Regions from separate parts of the Bacillus sp. AFS017336 genome, predicted to be linked through region 2. Evidence: predicted binding sites of a transcription regulator. Region 2 holds the regulator's gene; each other region holds the start of a gene.
The links. The regulator Rex, encoded in region 2, represses fermentation and respiration genes when NADH is low (regulators of the CRP and FNR family bind a similar motif). The targets are predictions, from matches to a motif close to TTGTGAAATATTTCACAA.

Region 1 (4,225 bases), on a different contig from region 2:
ACCGATTGTAAAAATCGGAATAAATGCTAATGAATAAAGCATCGGAACGGTAAATTCGATTTTACCTTTCCTTAATGTGAACAACCAGTTAAAGATTTTTACACCGGTTGGTATACTTATGGCCATTGTTGTAATACTAAAGAAGCCATTTACAACAGAACCTTGACCCATTGTATAGAAATGGTGAACCCAAACAACGAAACTTAAAGCAGAGATTGCGATCATACTGACAACCATGCTCTTATATCCGTATAAATTCTTTCTTGAGAATGTTGCAATAATCTCACTATAAATACCGAAAGCTGGAAGAATAACAATATAAACTTCAGGATGTCCCCAAATCCAGAATAAGTTCGCCCAAAGCATATCATTACCATGTGCCATCGTGAAGAACTGTGTTCCAAATTCACGGTCAAACATCATTAATGCTAAAGCTACTGTTAATACTGGGAATGCGAATACGATAATAACGTTTGTAATTAAGATACTCCAAGTAAACATTGGTAATTTCATTAATTTCAAACCTGGTGCACGCATTTTTAAAATTGTTACGATAAAGTTTATACCAGTCATTAATGTACCCAGACCAGCAATTTGAAGCGAGATTGCGTAATAGTTATTTCCAACACCTGGACTGAATGCTTTACTAGCTAGTGGGAAGTAAGCTGTCCAACCAGCATCAGGTGATCCACCGATAACAAAGCTTAAGTTTAAAAGCATTGCGCCTGCGAAGAATAACCAGAAACTAACTGCATTTAAATAAGGGAATGCTACGTCACGTGCTCCGATTTGTAATGGAATGACGATATTCATTAAACCAATAATGAAAGGCATCGCCATGAATAAAATCATAATTAAGCCGTGAGTTGTAAAAATTTCATTATAATGTTGTGCGTCTAATATTTTTAAATCTGGTCCTGCTAATTGTGCCCTCATTAATAAGGCATCAACTCCGCCACGGAAAAGCATTAATAATGCACAAAGAATATACATTACACCGATACGTTTATGGTCAACTGTTGTTAACCATTCTTTCCATAAATAACCCCATTTTTTAAATTTGGTTAAACCAATAACAATAGCGAGAGAAACAATAACGATACTCACCATTGCGCCATAGATCATTGGCTCACCTGTTACAAAAAAGTGATCCCATTTATAACCCATCATTATTTCATCCCCTCCATATTATCCATAGAACCATGATCATGACCTGCATTTTTTCCTTCTGGAGCTGGTCTAAATTCTAAGTGGGTTGAAGAATATGTCTTTCTGCCTAAATGCTCAATTTTTAGCAATTTATTAAACTCTTTTTCTGTTAAAGCAGGAGCCGTATTTTTAACGTCTTTAACCCAGCCGTCAAAATCTTTATTGTTCATTGCCAGTACTTCAAATTCCATTCCAGCAAAGCCTTTACCATTGAAGTTACTGTTTTTACCCATAAATGAACCTTCATTTGAAGCAACAAAGTTTAATTTAGTTACCATGTCACTCATTGCGTATTTTTGTCCACCTAATTGAGGAATCCAAAAACTTGTAATCGGACCAAATGAATATAGTCGGAATTCTACGTTTCTATTCGTTGGAATGTTCACGTAGTTAACTGTTTCAATTCCTTGTTCTGGATATGAGAAATGCCATTTCCAGTTTGAAGAACTTGCATAAATAACAAGTGGTTTATCAGTTTCATGACCTTTTGGAACACTTTCTACTGCATTTGTTGTTTTAACAGTTACTACTGATAAAACTGCAACAATTATGATCGGTATAACCGTCCAAATAATTTCAAGAGTTTTACTTCCCTCTTCGTGAGGTGGTTCGTAATCTTTTGGAAGTTTACTAGCTCGATATTTATAAAGAATAACTATATAAAGAATGTAAACTACTAGTAAAACTCCTAACATCATTAACATTGAGAAGATAATCGTATCTGCTTGCGTTTTAGCAACAGGACCTTTTGGATTAAGAACTGCAATCTTGTCACAAGCGCCCAATACTAATGCAACCAGCATGATCATCATGCTCATTAGAAATTTTTTCATCTCGCTCTTCCTTCCTTTAAGTAAGTAAAAGTACAAAACAGTTTTTTGAATTGCTTCTTAGTTAAGTATTTTTATAAATTGTCACCAAAATGACAAACAATGTCCACAGTTATAGTAAGATACTTTAATTAAAAAAACAAACAATTAATTTCTATTTTGAAAGGAAAAAATAAGTGTTCACAATTTAGACATATTTACAAATATGTCTTTTTCCTAAAAACCTATATGTATCAAGGAATAGATATGTATGCTCACTTTTTCACAACGTTCACATTTTAGACAAATATTAGATTTAGATTAACTTTTTTGTTCACAATTTCAAAATTCCATATTATTAAATTAGTATAATAATTTTGAACAGTTTTTACGGAATAATCAGTATTTTCGGACAAAGAAAACTCACCGATTTGCAATCCGTCAGGTGAATACAAAGGCGTAGTTGCACTTATCCCTAAAAGTGGCATCTACGTCGATTTATCTTCACCGTTGCCAATTGATACTTTCTAAATGAACAAAAAAAATAACGCAGATCTCTCTGCGTCAAAAACAGGGTTATTAATTTATTGAAGAGAAGAACTACTGTCCTAGCATGTTCTTCTCTTCTTAGGGTTGGGGGGGTTCTAGGATTGCATTCCACATTAATTTTAAAATGTGTATCCAATCGAAGAACTAAGAAAAACAATGGCTTTTTCTTACACTTCTTTTATAATCCTAGATTACCATAAATGAAAATGATTATCAATACCAATTATTGTAATTTTTTATAAAGCAGTAAAACATTATCATGCCTTAAATACTATATGTCCTGCATTCACTAATAATTTTTTTACTTCTTTCCATGCCAACCGCCTTTACCTCATACGATGGCAGATCACCATTGTTTTCATCCATTTCATATTTTTTAGTATGTTGATTTATTTTCTAAATCCAATTGTTAAAATTCAATCTCGTTTAATATTAGAAATCAAATAGGTTATAATTGTAGAAAAAAGGTGGGACAAGTATGCCGCAATTATTAATTAAAGGTATTTCAACAAATGATATTTGTAAAATTAGCAAGCCATTAATAGAAGAACTTGCAAATGTTTGCGAATGTGGAACTGACAATTTTACGATCGATTGTATCCATTCTACCTCAATCTTTGATGGTGAAGTCGTAGATAGTTTTCCATTTATTGAAGTAAAGTGGTTTGAACGGGGTGTAGAGACAAGAGATCGTTTCGCTGCAACAATCAAAAAACATGTTAATTTATTAAATATTCCAGAGTTTGAAATAGCATTTATTACATATAAAGAAGATAGCTATTACATTAATGGAAAGAGATTCGAATAATACTATATCGAAATAACAAAGGCCAGTGAATCCACTGGCCTTTTTATTTTATATAATTTCCATTTTTTATAGGTCAACTGTACCTATAGGACAATGTCATTTCACGGTATTTTTACTATGTGGACAAATATACAAACTAAAAAAAATAGTTATCTAACTAAGTACATGATCGATAAAATTGAATATTAGTATATTAATCGGACAAGTAGGTAACCAAAATACTTCCGATTAGAGAAAGGTGAATGAGAATGAACTTTGAAATTATTGTGACTGCTTTTGTTTTCATAATGACAATGGCTGTCATTTTCTGGAGACCAAAAGGAATTCATGAAGCATGGCCTGCTACTATTGGGGCAGTAATAATACTACTAACTGGAATCGTCAGTCGCCATGACCTTCTTGACATCATTAGTAAAATTGGTGGGGCCTCTATAACAATTATTGCAACAATTGTTATGGCAGTTATTTTAGAAAGCTTTGGATTTTTCCACTGGTCCGCAGCACGCCTAGTAACATTAGCTAAAGGATCAAGTTATCGCCTATACTGGTATATCCAATTACTATGTTTTTTAATGACACTGCTATTTAATAATGATGGTAGTATCTTAATAACGACACCAATTCTAATTATTCTTTTAAAAAATCTCCGCCTAAAACCACATCAACAAATACCTTACCTATTATCCGGTGCATTAATTGCTACCGCTTCGAGTGCTCCAATAGGCGTAAGTAATATCGTAAATTTAATCGGTTTAAAAATCGTTCACATGCCACTATATATGCAGCCGTTAATGATGTTTGTACCAACAATGATCGGCTTATCCTTTATGTCACTCATGATGTATTTCGT
Region 2 (4,225 bases):
TTCTAAAACTTCTTTACTATCTAAATCCAAATGGTTGGTAGGCTCATCAAGAATTAGAAAATTAGCTTTTTTCATCATAAGTTTTGCTAATGCTAATCTTGCTTTTTCTCCACCGCTTAAAGAGGTAACGATTTTAGTCACATCATCGCCAGAAAATAAAAAATTCCCTAATATTGTTCGAATCTCTTGTTCAGGCTTTAATGGATAATCATCCCAAAGTTCATCTAATACTCTTTTGTTAGATGTAAGCTTAGCTTGCTCCTGGTCATAATAACCGACCGAAACATTTGCACCAAAATCAATTGTTCCTTGTAATTTATTTAAATCACCAATAATCGTCTTAAGTAATGTCGACTTTCCAACACCGTTTGGACCGACTAGTGCAACACTATCTCCTCGGTTCAATACAAACTTCATTGTTTGATCAATTGTAGGGATGCGGTTATATCCAATAAATAAATCTTGTATTGAAAGGACGTCATTTCCACTTTGTTTTTCAATTGCAAATGAAAAATTAGCTGAAGAATCTTCTCCAAGTGGCTTGTCTAATCGAACCATTCTGTCGAGCTGTTTTCTACGACTTTGTGCTCTTTTTGTAGTTGAGGCACGTGCAATATTACGTTGTACAAAATCTTCAAGCTTAGAGATTTCTTCTTGTTGTTTTTCGAACTGTTTAAGCTCTTGCTCATATTGAGCAGCTTTTAAATCAAGATATTTACTATAGTTCCCAACAAAACGTTGATGCCTACGATTAGATATTTCATAAACAATATTTACAACTTGATCAAGGAAATATCGATCGTGGGATACAATTAATACCGCACCAGGATAAGATTGTAAATAACGCTCTAACCAACTAAGTGTATCAATATCCAAGTGATTTGTAGGCTCATCCAGTATTAATAGATCAGGCTTTGTTAATAATAGTTTACCTAAAGCAAGTCTTGTTTTTTGCCCACCGCTTAACGAAGAAATTTTTGTTTCGTAATCTTCATTACTGAAACCTAAGCCGCTAATAATTGAACGAATATCTGCTTCAAACTGATAACCGCCGTTTTCTTTGAATGTATATTGAAGATGATCATATTCATTCATTATCTTGTCATAAACAGGCTGATTAGAATAGACTTCTTCTTGAGTCATTTTTACTTCTAATTTTCTCATATTTTCCTGCATCTCAACTAAATGATTAAAAACAGAATAATATTCTTCCCATATCGTTTGATCACTTTGTAATCCAGTATTTTGGGCTAGGTAGCCTACAGTAACGTCCTTAGGCTTATTTATCTCGCCTCCGTCGTAAGACAATTCACCAGCTATTATTTTGAGTAATGTAGATTTTCCTGCGCCATTACGACCAACAATCGCAACTCGATCATTCGTTTGAACTTCTAATTTTATATTTGAAAGAATAATGTCACTACCAAAATACTTTGAGACATTATTTACTTGTAAAAGAATCATGGATAACACCTCATTGCAAAATTTTTTATCTGAGTAACTGTAGACTGTCAAAATTCTTAAATATAGTGTATATTTTACATTAGAACAAGTACTTTATTACTAAAGTAAAGCTAAATTACACACCATAGTAAAAAGAATTACAGTAAGTGGGGGATTAAAAAATGGACTCGGAACAAATTAAAATTCCACAAGCTACTGCTAAACGTCTACCTTTATATTACCGTTTTATAAAGAATTTGTCTTTATCAGGTAAACAAAGAGTTTCTTCAGCAGAGTTAAGTGAAGCAGTAAAGGTAGATTCCGCTACGATTAGAAGAGATTTTTCTTATTTTGGAGCACTTGGAAAAAAAGGATATGGATATAACGTAAATTACTTATTAACTTTTTTCTCGAAAGCGCTTAACCAACATGAAGTGATGAAAGTTGCATTAATTGGTGTAGGTAATTTAGGGACTGCATTCTTACACTATAATTTTATAAAAAATAATAATACTAAAATTGAAATGGCATTTGATATTGATCCAAATAAGATTGGAACTGAAATTGGTGGAGTACCTGTCTATAATTTAGATAATTTAGAAGACGTAATGAATGATGATATTCAAATCGTTATTTTAACTGTACCTGCACCTGTAGCTCAATCAATAGCAGATCGATTAAATGGAAAAAATATAAGAGGAATCTTAAATTTTACTCCTGCTCGAATTAGTGTACCAGAACATATTCGTATTCATCATATAGACCTAGCGGTTGAACTACAAACATTGGCATATTTTTTACAACAATAAAATTAGATTAATTTAAAAACCCCCAAAATATTGGGGGTTTCTTTAATGTAAATTTAACTGCTGAAAAACTACAAATGTGTTCATTAACATATGTGTTAAAATTGGAACGATAATTGAATTTGTACGTTTGTATAAATAACAAAATACGAAACCAATTAGGAAGTAAGATAAAAAGAATGGTAAGTCGCCATGCATAAACGAAAATATTGCTGAACTAATCCCAGCAGAAATAATAAATGGTAAGCGATTATAAAGCCTTTTGAAAATGATTCGGCGGAAAATTATCTCTTCTAATATCGGTGCTACTAGACTTGGTATGATAATAAATGCAGGATTCAGTTTAGCAATATTTAAGATATTTTGAGTATTTTCAGAGCCTGTATGTAAATTGAATACATAAATTAAAATGATATTACACACAATTTGAGTTGCCATCGTAATGAAGTAACCTAAAATTACCCAATTTAATATTGTACGATAGTTATGCTTAAAATTCTTAATTCCTTCAAAAATGGGCTTATGTAATAAAATCAGTATAATAATTAAACCAGTTATGAAGCTAATACAACTCCATAAGGCCACCGCTTCAAGGGAAGCAGTCTTCTTTTCCACTCCAGCGTATAAATTACTATTTAATAAATAGGGAACCCCAAATGCCGCCGAATATTGAATAACAGCATAAGTTAAGATAATCAATAAATCTCTAGTTTTCAATAAGATAGCTCCTTTGTGTTGATATTTTTCATAACCCAAAGGTTGATAACAACATGTACATTATTTTACTCGTTTCTTTAGTTTCTTAAAAGAAATTTTCGTTTTTTATTTTACATTTAATTGTAAAGATAAAACTGATTATATTTCGACAAGAAAAGTGCCTGCTTCAGACTTGCAAAATTTTTTGATATTATTTAAACTAATAATTGTGTTAGCACTCAATATTAATGAGTGCTAAAAAATAATGATTTGATTATTGAGGAGGTATTACACATGTTAAAGCCATTAGGTGATCGTGTTGTAATTGAGCTTGTTGAGTCTGAAGAAAAAACTGCTAGCGGTATCGTGTTACCAGGTAGTGCACAAGAAAAGCCACAAGAAGGCAAAGTTGTTGCAGTAGGTACTGGACGTGTACTTGAAAATGGTGAGCGCATTGCTTTAGAAGTATCTGTAGGTGACCGCATTATCTTCTCTAAATACTCAGGTACAGAAGTTAAGTACGGTGGTACTGAATACCTAGTACTTCGCGAAAACGATATTCTTGCAATCATAGGTTAATAAAATAAAATACTTAAATTAAAAAATAAATTTTTTATATTATAAGGAGGTCATTTCAATGGCTAAGGACATTAGATTTGGTGAAGAAGCTCGTCGCGCAATGTTACGTGGTGTAGACGCTTTAGCTGATGCTGTAAAAGTAACATTAGGACCAAAAGGACGTAACGTAGTTCTTGAGAAAAAATTCGGTTCTCCATTAATTACAAATGACGGTGTTACAATCGCAAAAGAAATCGAATTAGAAGATGCATTCGAAAACATGGGTGCAAAATTAGTTGCAGAAGTTGCTAGCAAAACGAACGAGATTGCTGGGGACGGTACAACTACTGCGACAGTTTTAGCGCAAGCTATGATTCGTGAAGGTCTTAAAAACGTAACTGCTGGTGCAAACCCAATGGGTATCCGTAAAGGTATCGAAAAAGCAGTTGCTGTAGCAATTGAAGAATTAAAAACAATCTCTAAACCAATTGAAGGTAAAGAGTCAATCGCACAGGTTGCTGCAATTTCTTCAGCAGATCCAGAAGTAGGACAATTAATCGCTGAAGCAATGGAGCGCGTAGGTAACGACGGTGTTATTACACTTGAAGAATCTAAAGGCTTCACAACTGAATTAGAAGTAGTAGAAGGTATGCAATTTGACCGTGGATACTCTTCACCATACATGGTTACAAATTCAGAGAAAATGGTTGCTGAATTAGAAA
Region 3 (4,225 bases), on a different contig from region 2:
CCTGAATGTCTTCAGCTACGAATCGTTGAATAATCTCGTTAATTTTTAAAGGTGACATTCGGCAAAGAATGAGATCATCTTTTACGTTTATATCTTGAATTGTAGAATCCTTTTTTAATAAATCTATTGCTTTTTGTGTTGGAGAGACTCGCCATTCAACACGTTCAGCCGCTTCTTTTACTAAATCTTTTACAGTAGAGACTCTTACCATTTTTCCTTTATTAATAATTCCTACTCGATCACAGATCATTTCAATTTCACTCAATAAATGACTTGAAATAAATACGCTTATATTTTGCTCTTTGACTAGCATATGAATAAATTCGCGTAATTCACGAATACCAGCCGGATCTAAACCATTTGTCGGTTCATCTAATATAAGAAGCTTTGGTCTTCCAAGTAAGGCTTGGGCAATACCGAGTCTTTGTTTCATTCCTAATGAATACGTTTTTACTTTTTCGTGAATTCTTTCGCTCAATTTCACGAGATTTACGACTTCGATGATCTTTGTATCATCTTTAATTCCTAACATTCTTGCAAATTGATTTAAGTTTTCCCATCCAGTTAAATAGCCGTATAATTCGGGATTCTCTACAATACATCCAATTTGTTTCATTGCTTCTTTGAAGTGCGTATTAACGGGAAATCCAGCAATTTCAATCTTACCTTTTGATGGTGCTATTAGACCGACTAACATACGAATAGTTGTTGTTTTACCAGCTCCATTTGGACCAAGAAAACCAAATACTTCACCTTCGTAAACTTCAAATGAAATTTGGTCAACTAGTACTTTACCTTTAATGCTTTTTGAAACGCCTTCTAATTTAAGTACTTTATTCATTCGACTCACCTCGAAGCTGACTTCCGATTTTACTAGTTAAACGATTTGCCATTTCTATATAACCGTCTTTGTTTGGATGAAAATGGTCAGTGTATAAATATTGATCTTCTTCGTTATAAAATAAATCAAATGTTGGAATTACGTAAGCATTTTTAACTTGAAGAGTTGCTAATTCAAGTAGATTATTCCATCTATAAACGAAGCTTGAAGATGCATCGAGACCTTGAACATTATGAAACGGATTATAATAACCAAAAGCATAAATAGACGCATTTGGATTTTGTTGATGTATTATTTTAAAAATCGAATTTAAATTATTTTGAAATGTTTTTTCATCAGGTCGATACGTTTTTAAAAATTGTTCATTCATTTGATTCGCACCTGGAAATAAATCATTGCTACCAATGGAAAGAACGACTATATTTGCAGTGCTTAGTGTTTCTTGAATATTTTTTTTCTTTAAATCATGAAGTAAATCTGATGTTTTTGCACCACTAACAGCTAAATTCGATATAGACGTGGACTGTTTGTACTCTTTTTGAAGATCGTTTTTTAATCTCCCTACATAGCCTGTCCCTTCATCGTCACCAACTCCTCGAGTAAGTGAGTCACCTAATGCAACGATCTTTAGTTGATCGCTTTTATGTACGTTATCATCATCTTTCTTCTTTTGTGTATTATTGCTTGCAATTAGTTTGCCTTTTTGCGGATTTAGAACAGTATAAGCACCTTTTGCAAAGCCGTAAGCTAATAAAAAGAAACAAAGTAAAGAAATGAACATAATGAATCGAACAAATTTATTGTATTTCAATTTTCACACCACCAGAAAAGGAAATATTTTCATTTATTAATCATTATTACCATATTAAATTTAGAATTGCACGAAAAAACCTGCCTTCTAAAAATGAAGACAGGTAGACATACTTTATGAAGCGCGTTTTAATTCTTTTACTTCTAATTTTTTTTCATTGTTTAAGAAGTAATAAGCCATTCCGACACCTACAGAACCACCTATAATATTACCGAATGTAACTGGGATTAAATTATGCAGTACATCACCAAATGTAAACGTCACTTCATGTGGTAAAATATATGATAATACAAAGACAGCAATATTTGCGATACTATGTTCATAACCAGAGAAGAAGAAAGCAAATACTAATAAGAAGACCAGCAATATTTTAGCAAGGTCATCTTTAAATCTAGTTGGTAAGAAACAAGCAAGACAAACAAGCCAGTTACATAAAACACCTTTAAAAAATAAGTGGAAAAATGATGCATGAATTTTATGGTCAACTACACCATTTAAAAAATGATCAGCAGGGAAATCTTTCGCTAAACCAGTTAAATAATATATAAATGCAAAAATAAGCGCACCAATAATATTGCCTGAGTAACATGCAATCCAATTTTTTACTAAATCAAGTTTAGACGTTTTTTTAGCTAATGTTGAGAAAGTAAAATACATAGTATTACTAGTAAATAATTCCCCACCACCGTAAATAATCATAATTAATGCTGTAGCGAAAACGAATGGATATGCTATAGATGAAAATGGCGAATCCTGTAATCTAAATAATTCAGCTAATTTTAAACAGACAATCAAAATAAAGCTTATATAAATTGAGGCTAATGCAGCACGAGTTAAATATTTAATTAAGCTTTGATCTAATATTTTCTTTTTTTTAAGAGCTAAATCGATACAATATTGGATACTATCTCGTTCCAATTGGTTTCACTCCCTATGGGTTCTTTAAACACATTCATAGTATACAAATAAAAAACGATTAAAAGTTTGTGAAACTGTGAACAAATTATGAAAAGTAAAATTGAATACATCAATGCAATATTATCTACGAAAATAACCATTCTTTATTATTTTTACTTTACAATTGTAAATAATCGTCTTAGTACTGGTCGAAGATATACTATAATTTTAAGGAAAACAAATATGAGTTTGAAGACAAGAAGGGATCGTAATTAATAAAAATTACTATTCAGTTTTAAGTTGCGGGTAAAGACTATTTTATGGGAAGGTGATTTTGATGGAAAATGAGTTTGAAGCAAAATTTGATGCATTACTAAAAAAATACACAGAATTGTTATTAGGGGATTGGTCAGAGGAAAAGCAAGCAAAAGTAGAGAAGTGGGTTATGTACACATACATATCTAAATCAATGCCTGCTTTAGTAAAGCACTGGAATGATACGTACCCACAAGCAAAAGATGAAGTCGTTAATTTAATAAAAGAAATTAAAACATTAAATGATCAGCATAGAGAGGCTATGGCTAATAAAAACAAGCAATAATACTTATCCATAATTTTCAAAGATGACGGCATCAATAAATTATGATAATATAATTTTAAGTAAGGGCATACAATTTTCAATAAACAAAATTCGACAAATTATTAAATAATTGTTTTAACAAATTTCATAAGATGATACATTAATATTATATATAGAGAGAAAAGTTAAGATTAATTCTGGGGGTAGAGTAATGGAACAAGTTATGAAGAATGCTTTTTTATTTATGTCTAAAAATAAGTTTTTAACTAAAATGGCTAAGAAATATGGCCTAAGATTTGGTGCAGGGCGTTTTGTTGCAGGCGAAACAATCGATTTAGCTACAAAAGTTATTAAGGACTTAAATAAAAAGAATTTAAAAGTAACAATTGATTATCTTGGTGAATTCGTAGACACTGTTGAGGAAGCAAATGAAATGGCTACTTCTTGTATTGAAGCAATTGAAGCGATTGGTAAAGAGAAATTAAATTCTCAATGCTCGCTAAAAATGACTTCAATGGGTCTTGATATTTCGGACGAGCTAGTATTAGCGAATATGCGTCGTATTTTAGAGGCAGCTAAAAAGAATGGCGTATTTGTTACAATCGATATGGAAGATTTCTCTCGTTGTGAAAAAACGATTCGTATCTTTAAACAATTAAAATCTGAGTACGATAATATCGGAACGGTTATTCAAGCTTATTTATACAGAACTGAAAGCGACATTACAGATCTAAACAGTTTAAACCCAAATTTACGTTTAGTAAAAGGGGCTTATAAAGAGCCTGCTGAAGTAGCATTCCCAGAGAAAAAAGATGTGGATGAAAACTTCAAAAAAATCATTAAAATGCACTTATTAAACGGTAACTTTACTGCAATTGCTTCTCATGATGAAGCAATGATTGAGTACACAAAACAATTAGTAAAAGAGCATAATATTCCAAATGAACAATTTGAGTTCCAAATGTTATACGGAATTCGTACAGAGCGTCAATTAGAGCTTGTTAAAGAAGGATATAACATGCGAGTTTATGTTCCTTATGGTACTGACTGGTATGGATACTTCATGCGTCGCTTAGCAGAGCGTCCTGCAAACGTA

Region 1: qoxA (cytochrome aa3 quinol oxidase subunit II) is a predicted target of Rex. The motif match lies at 2,290-2,307, and genes of this name have one in related genera.
Region 3: CN601_RS08705 (formate/nitrite transporter family protein) is a predicted target of Rex. The motif match lies at 2,637-2,654, and genes of this name have one in related genera.

What each region holds. Positions count from the first base shown of each region.
Region 1 is NZ_NUCO01000021.1:87,133-91,357, reverse strand. Features, by position in the region: gene qoxB (cytochrome aa3 quinol oxidase subunit I) at 1-1,167, opposite strand, end outside; gene qoxA (cytochrome aa3 quinol oxidase subunit II) at 1,170-2,042, opposite strand; gene CN601_RS12200 (DUF1904 family protein) at 3,046-3,375, shown strand; gene CN601_RS12195 (arsenic transporter) at 3,624-4,225, shown strand, end outside.
Region 2 is NZ_NUCO01000149.1:9,781-14,005, reverse strand. Features, by position in the region: gene CN601_RS25195 (ABC-F family ATP-binding cassette domain-containing protein) at 1-1,464, opposite strand, end outside; gene CN601_RS25190 (redox-sensing transcriptional repressor Rex) at 1,626-2,252, shown strand; gene CN601_RS25185 (CPBP family intramembrane glutamic endopeptidase) at 2,295-2,966, opposite strand; gene groES (co-chaperone GroES) at 3,240-3,524, shown strand; gene groL (chaperonin GroEL) at 3,583-4,225, shown strand, end outside.
Region 3 is NZ_NUCO01000017.1:69,335-73,559, reverse strand. Features, by position in the region: gene CN601_RS08715 (ABC transporter ATP-binding protein) at 1-841, opposite strand, end outside; gene CN601_RS08710 (GDSL-type esterase/lipase family protein) at 834-1,652, opposite strand; gene CN601_RS08705 (formate/nitrite transporter family protein) at 1,767-2,570, opposite strand; gene CN601_RS08700 (DUF2573 family protein) at 2,887-3,150, shown strand; gene CN601_RS08695 (proline dehydrogenase family protein) at 3,341-4,225, shown strand, end outside.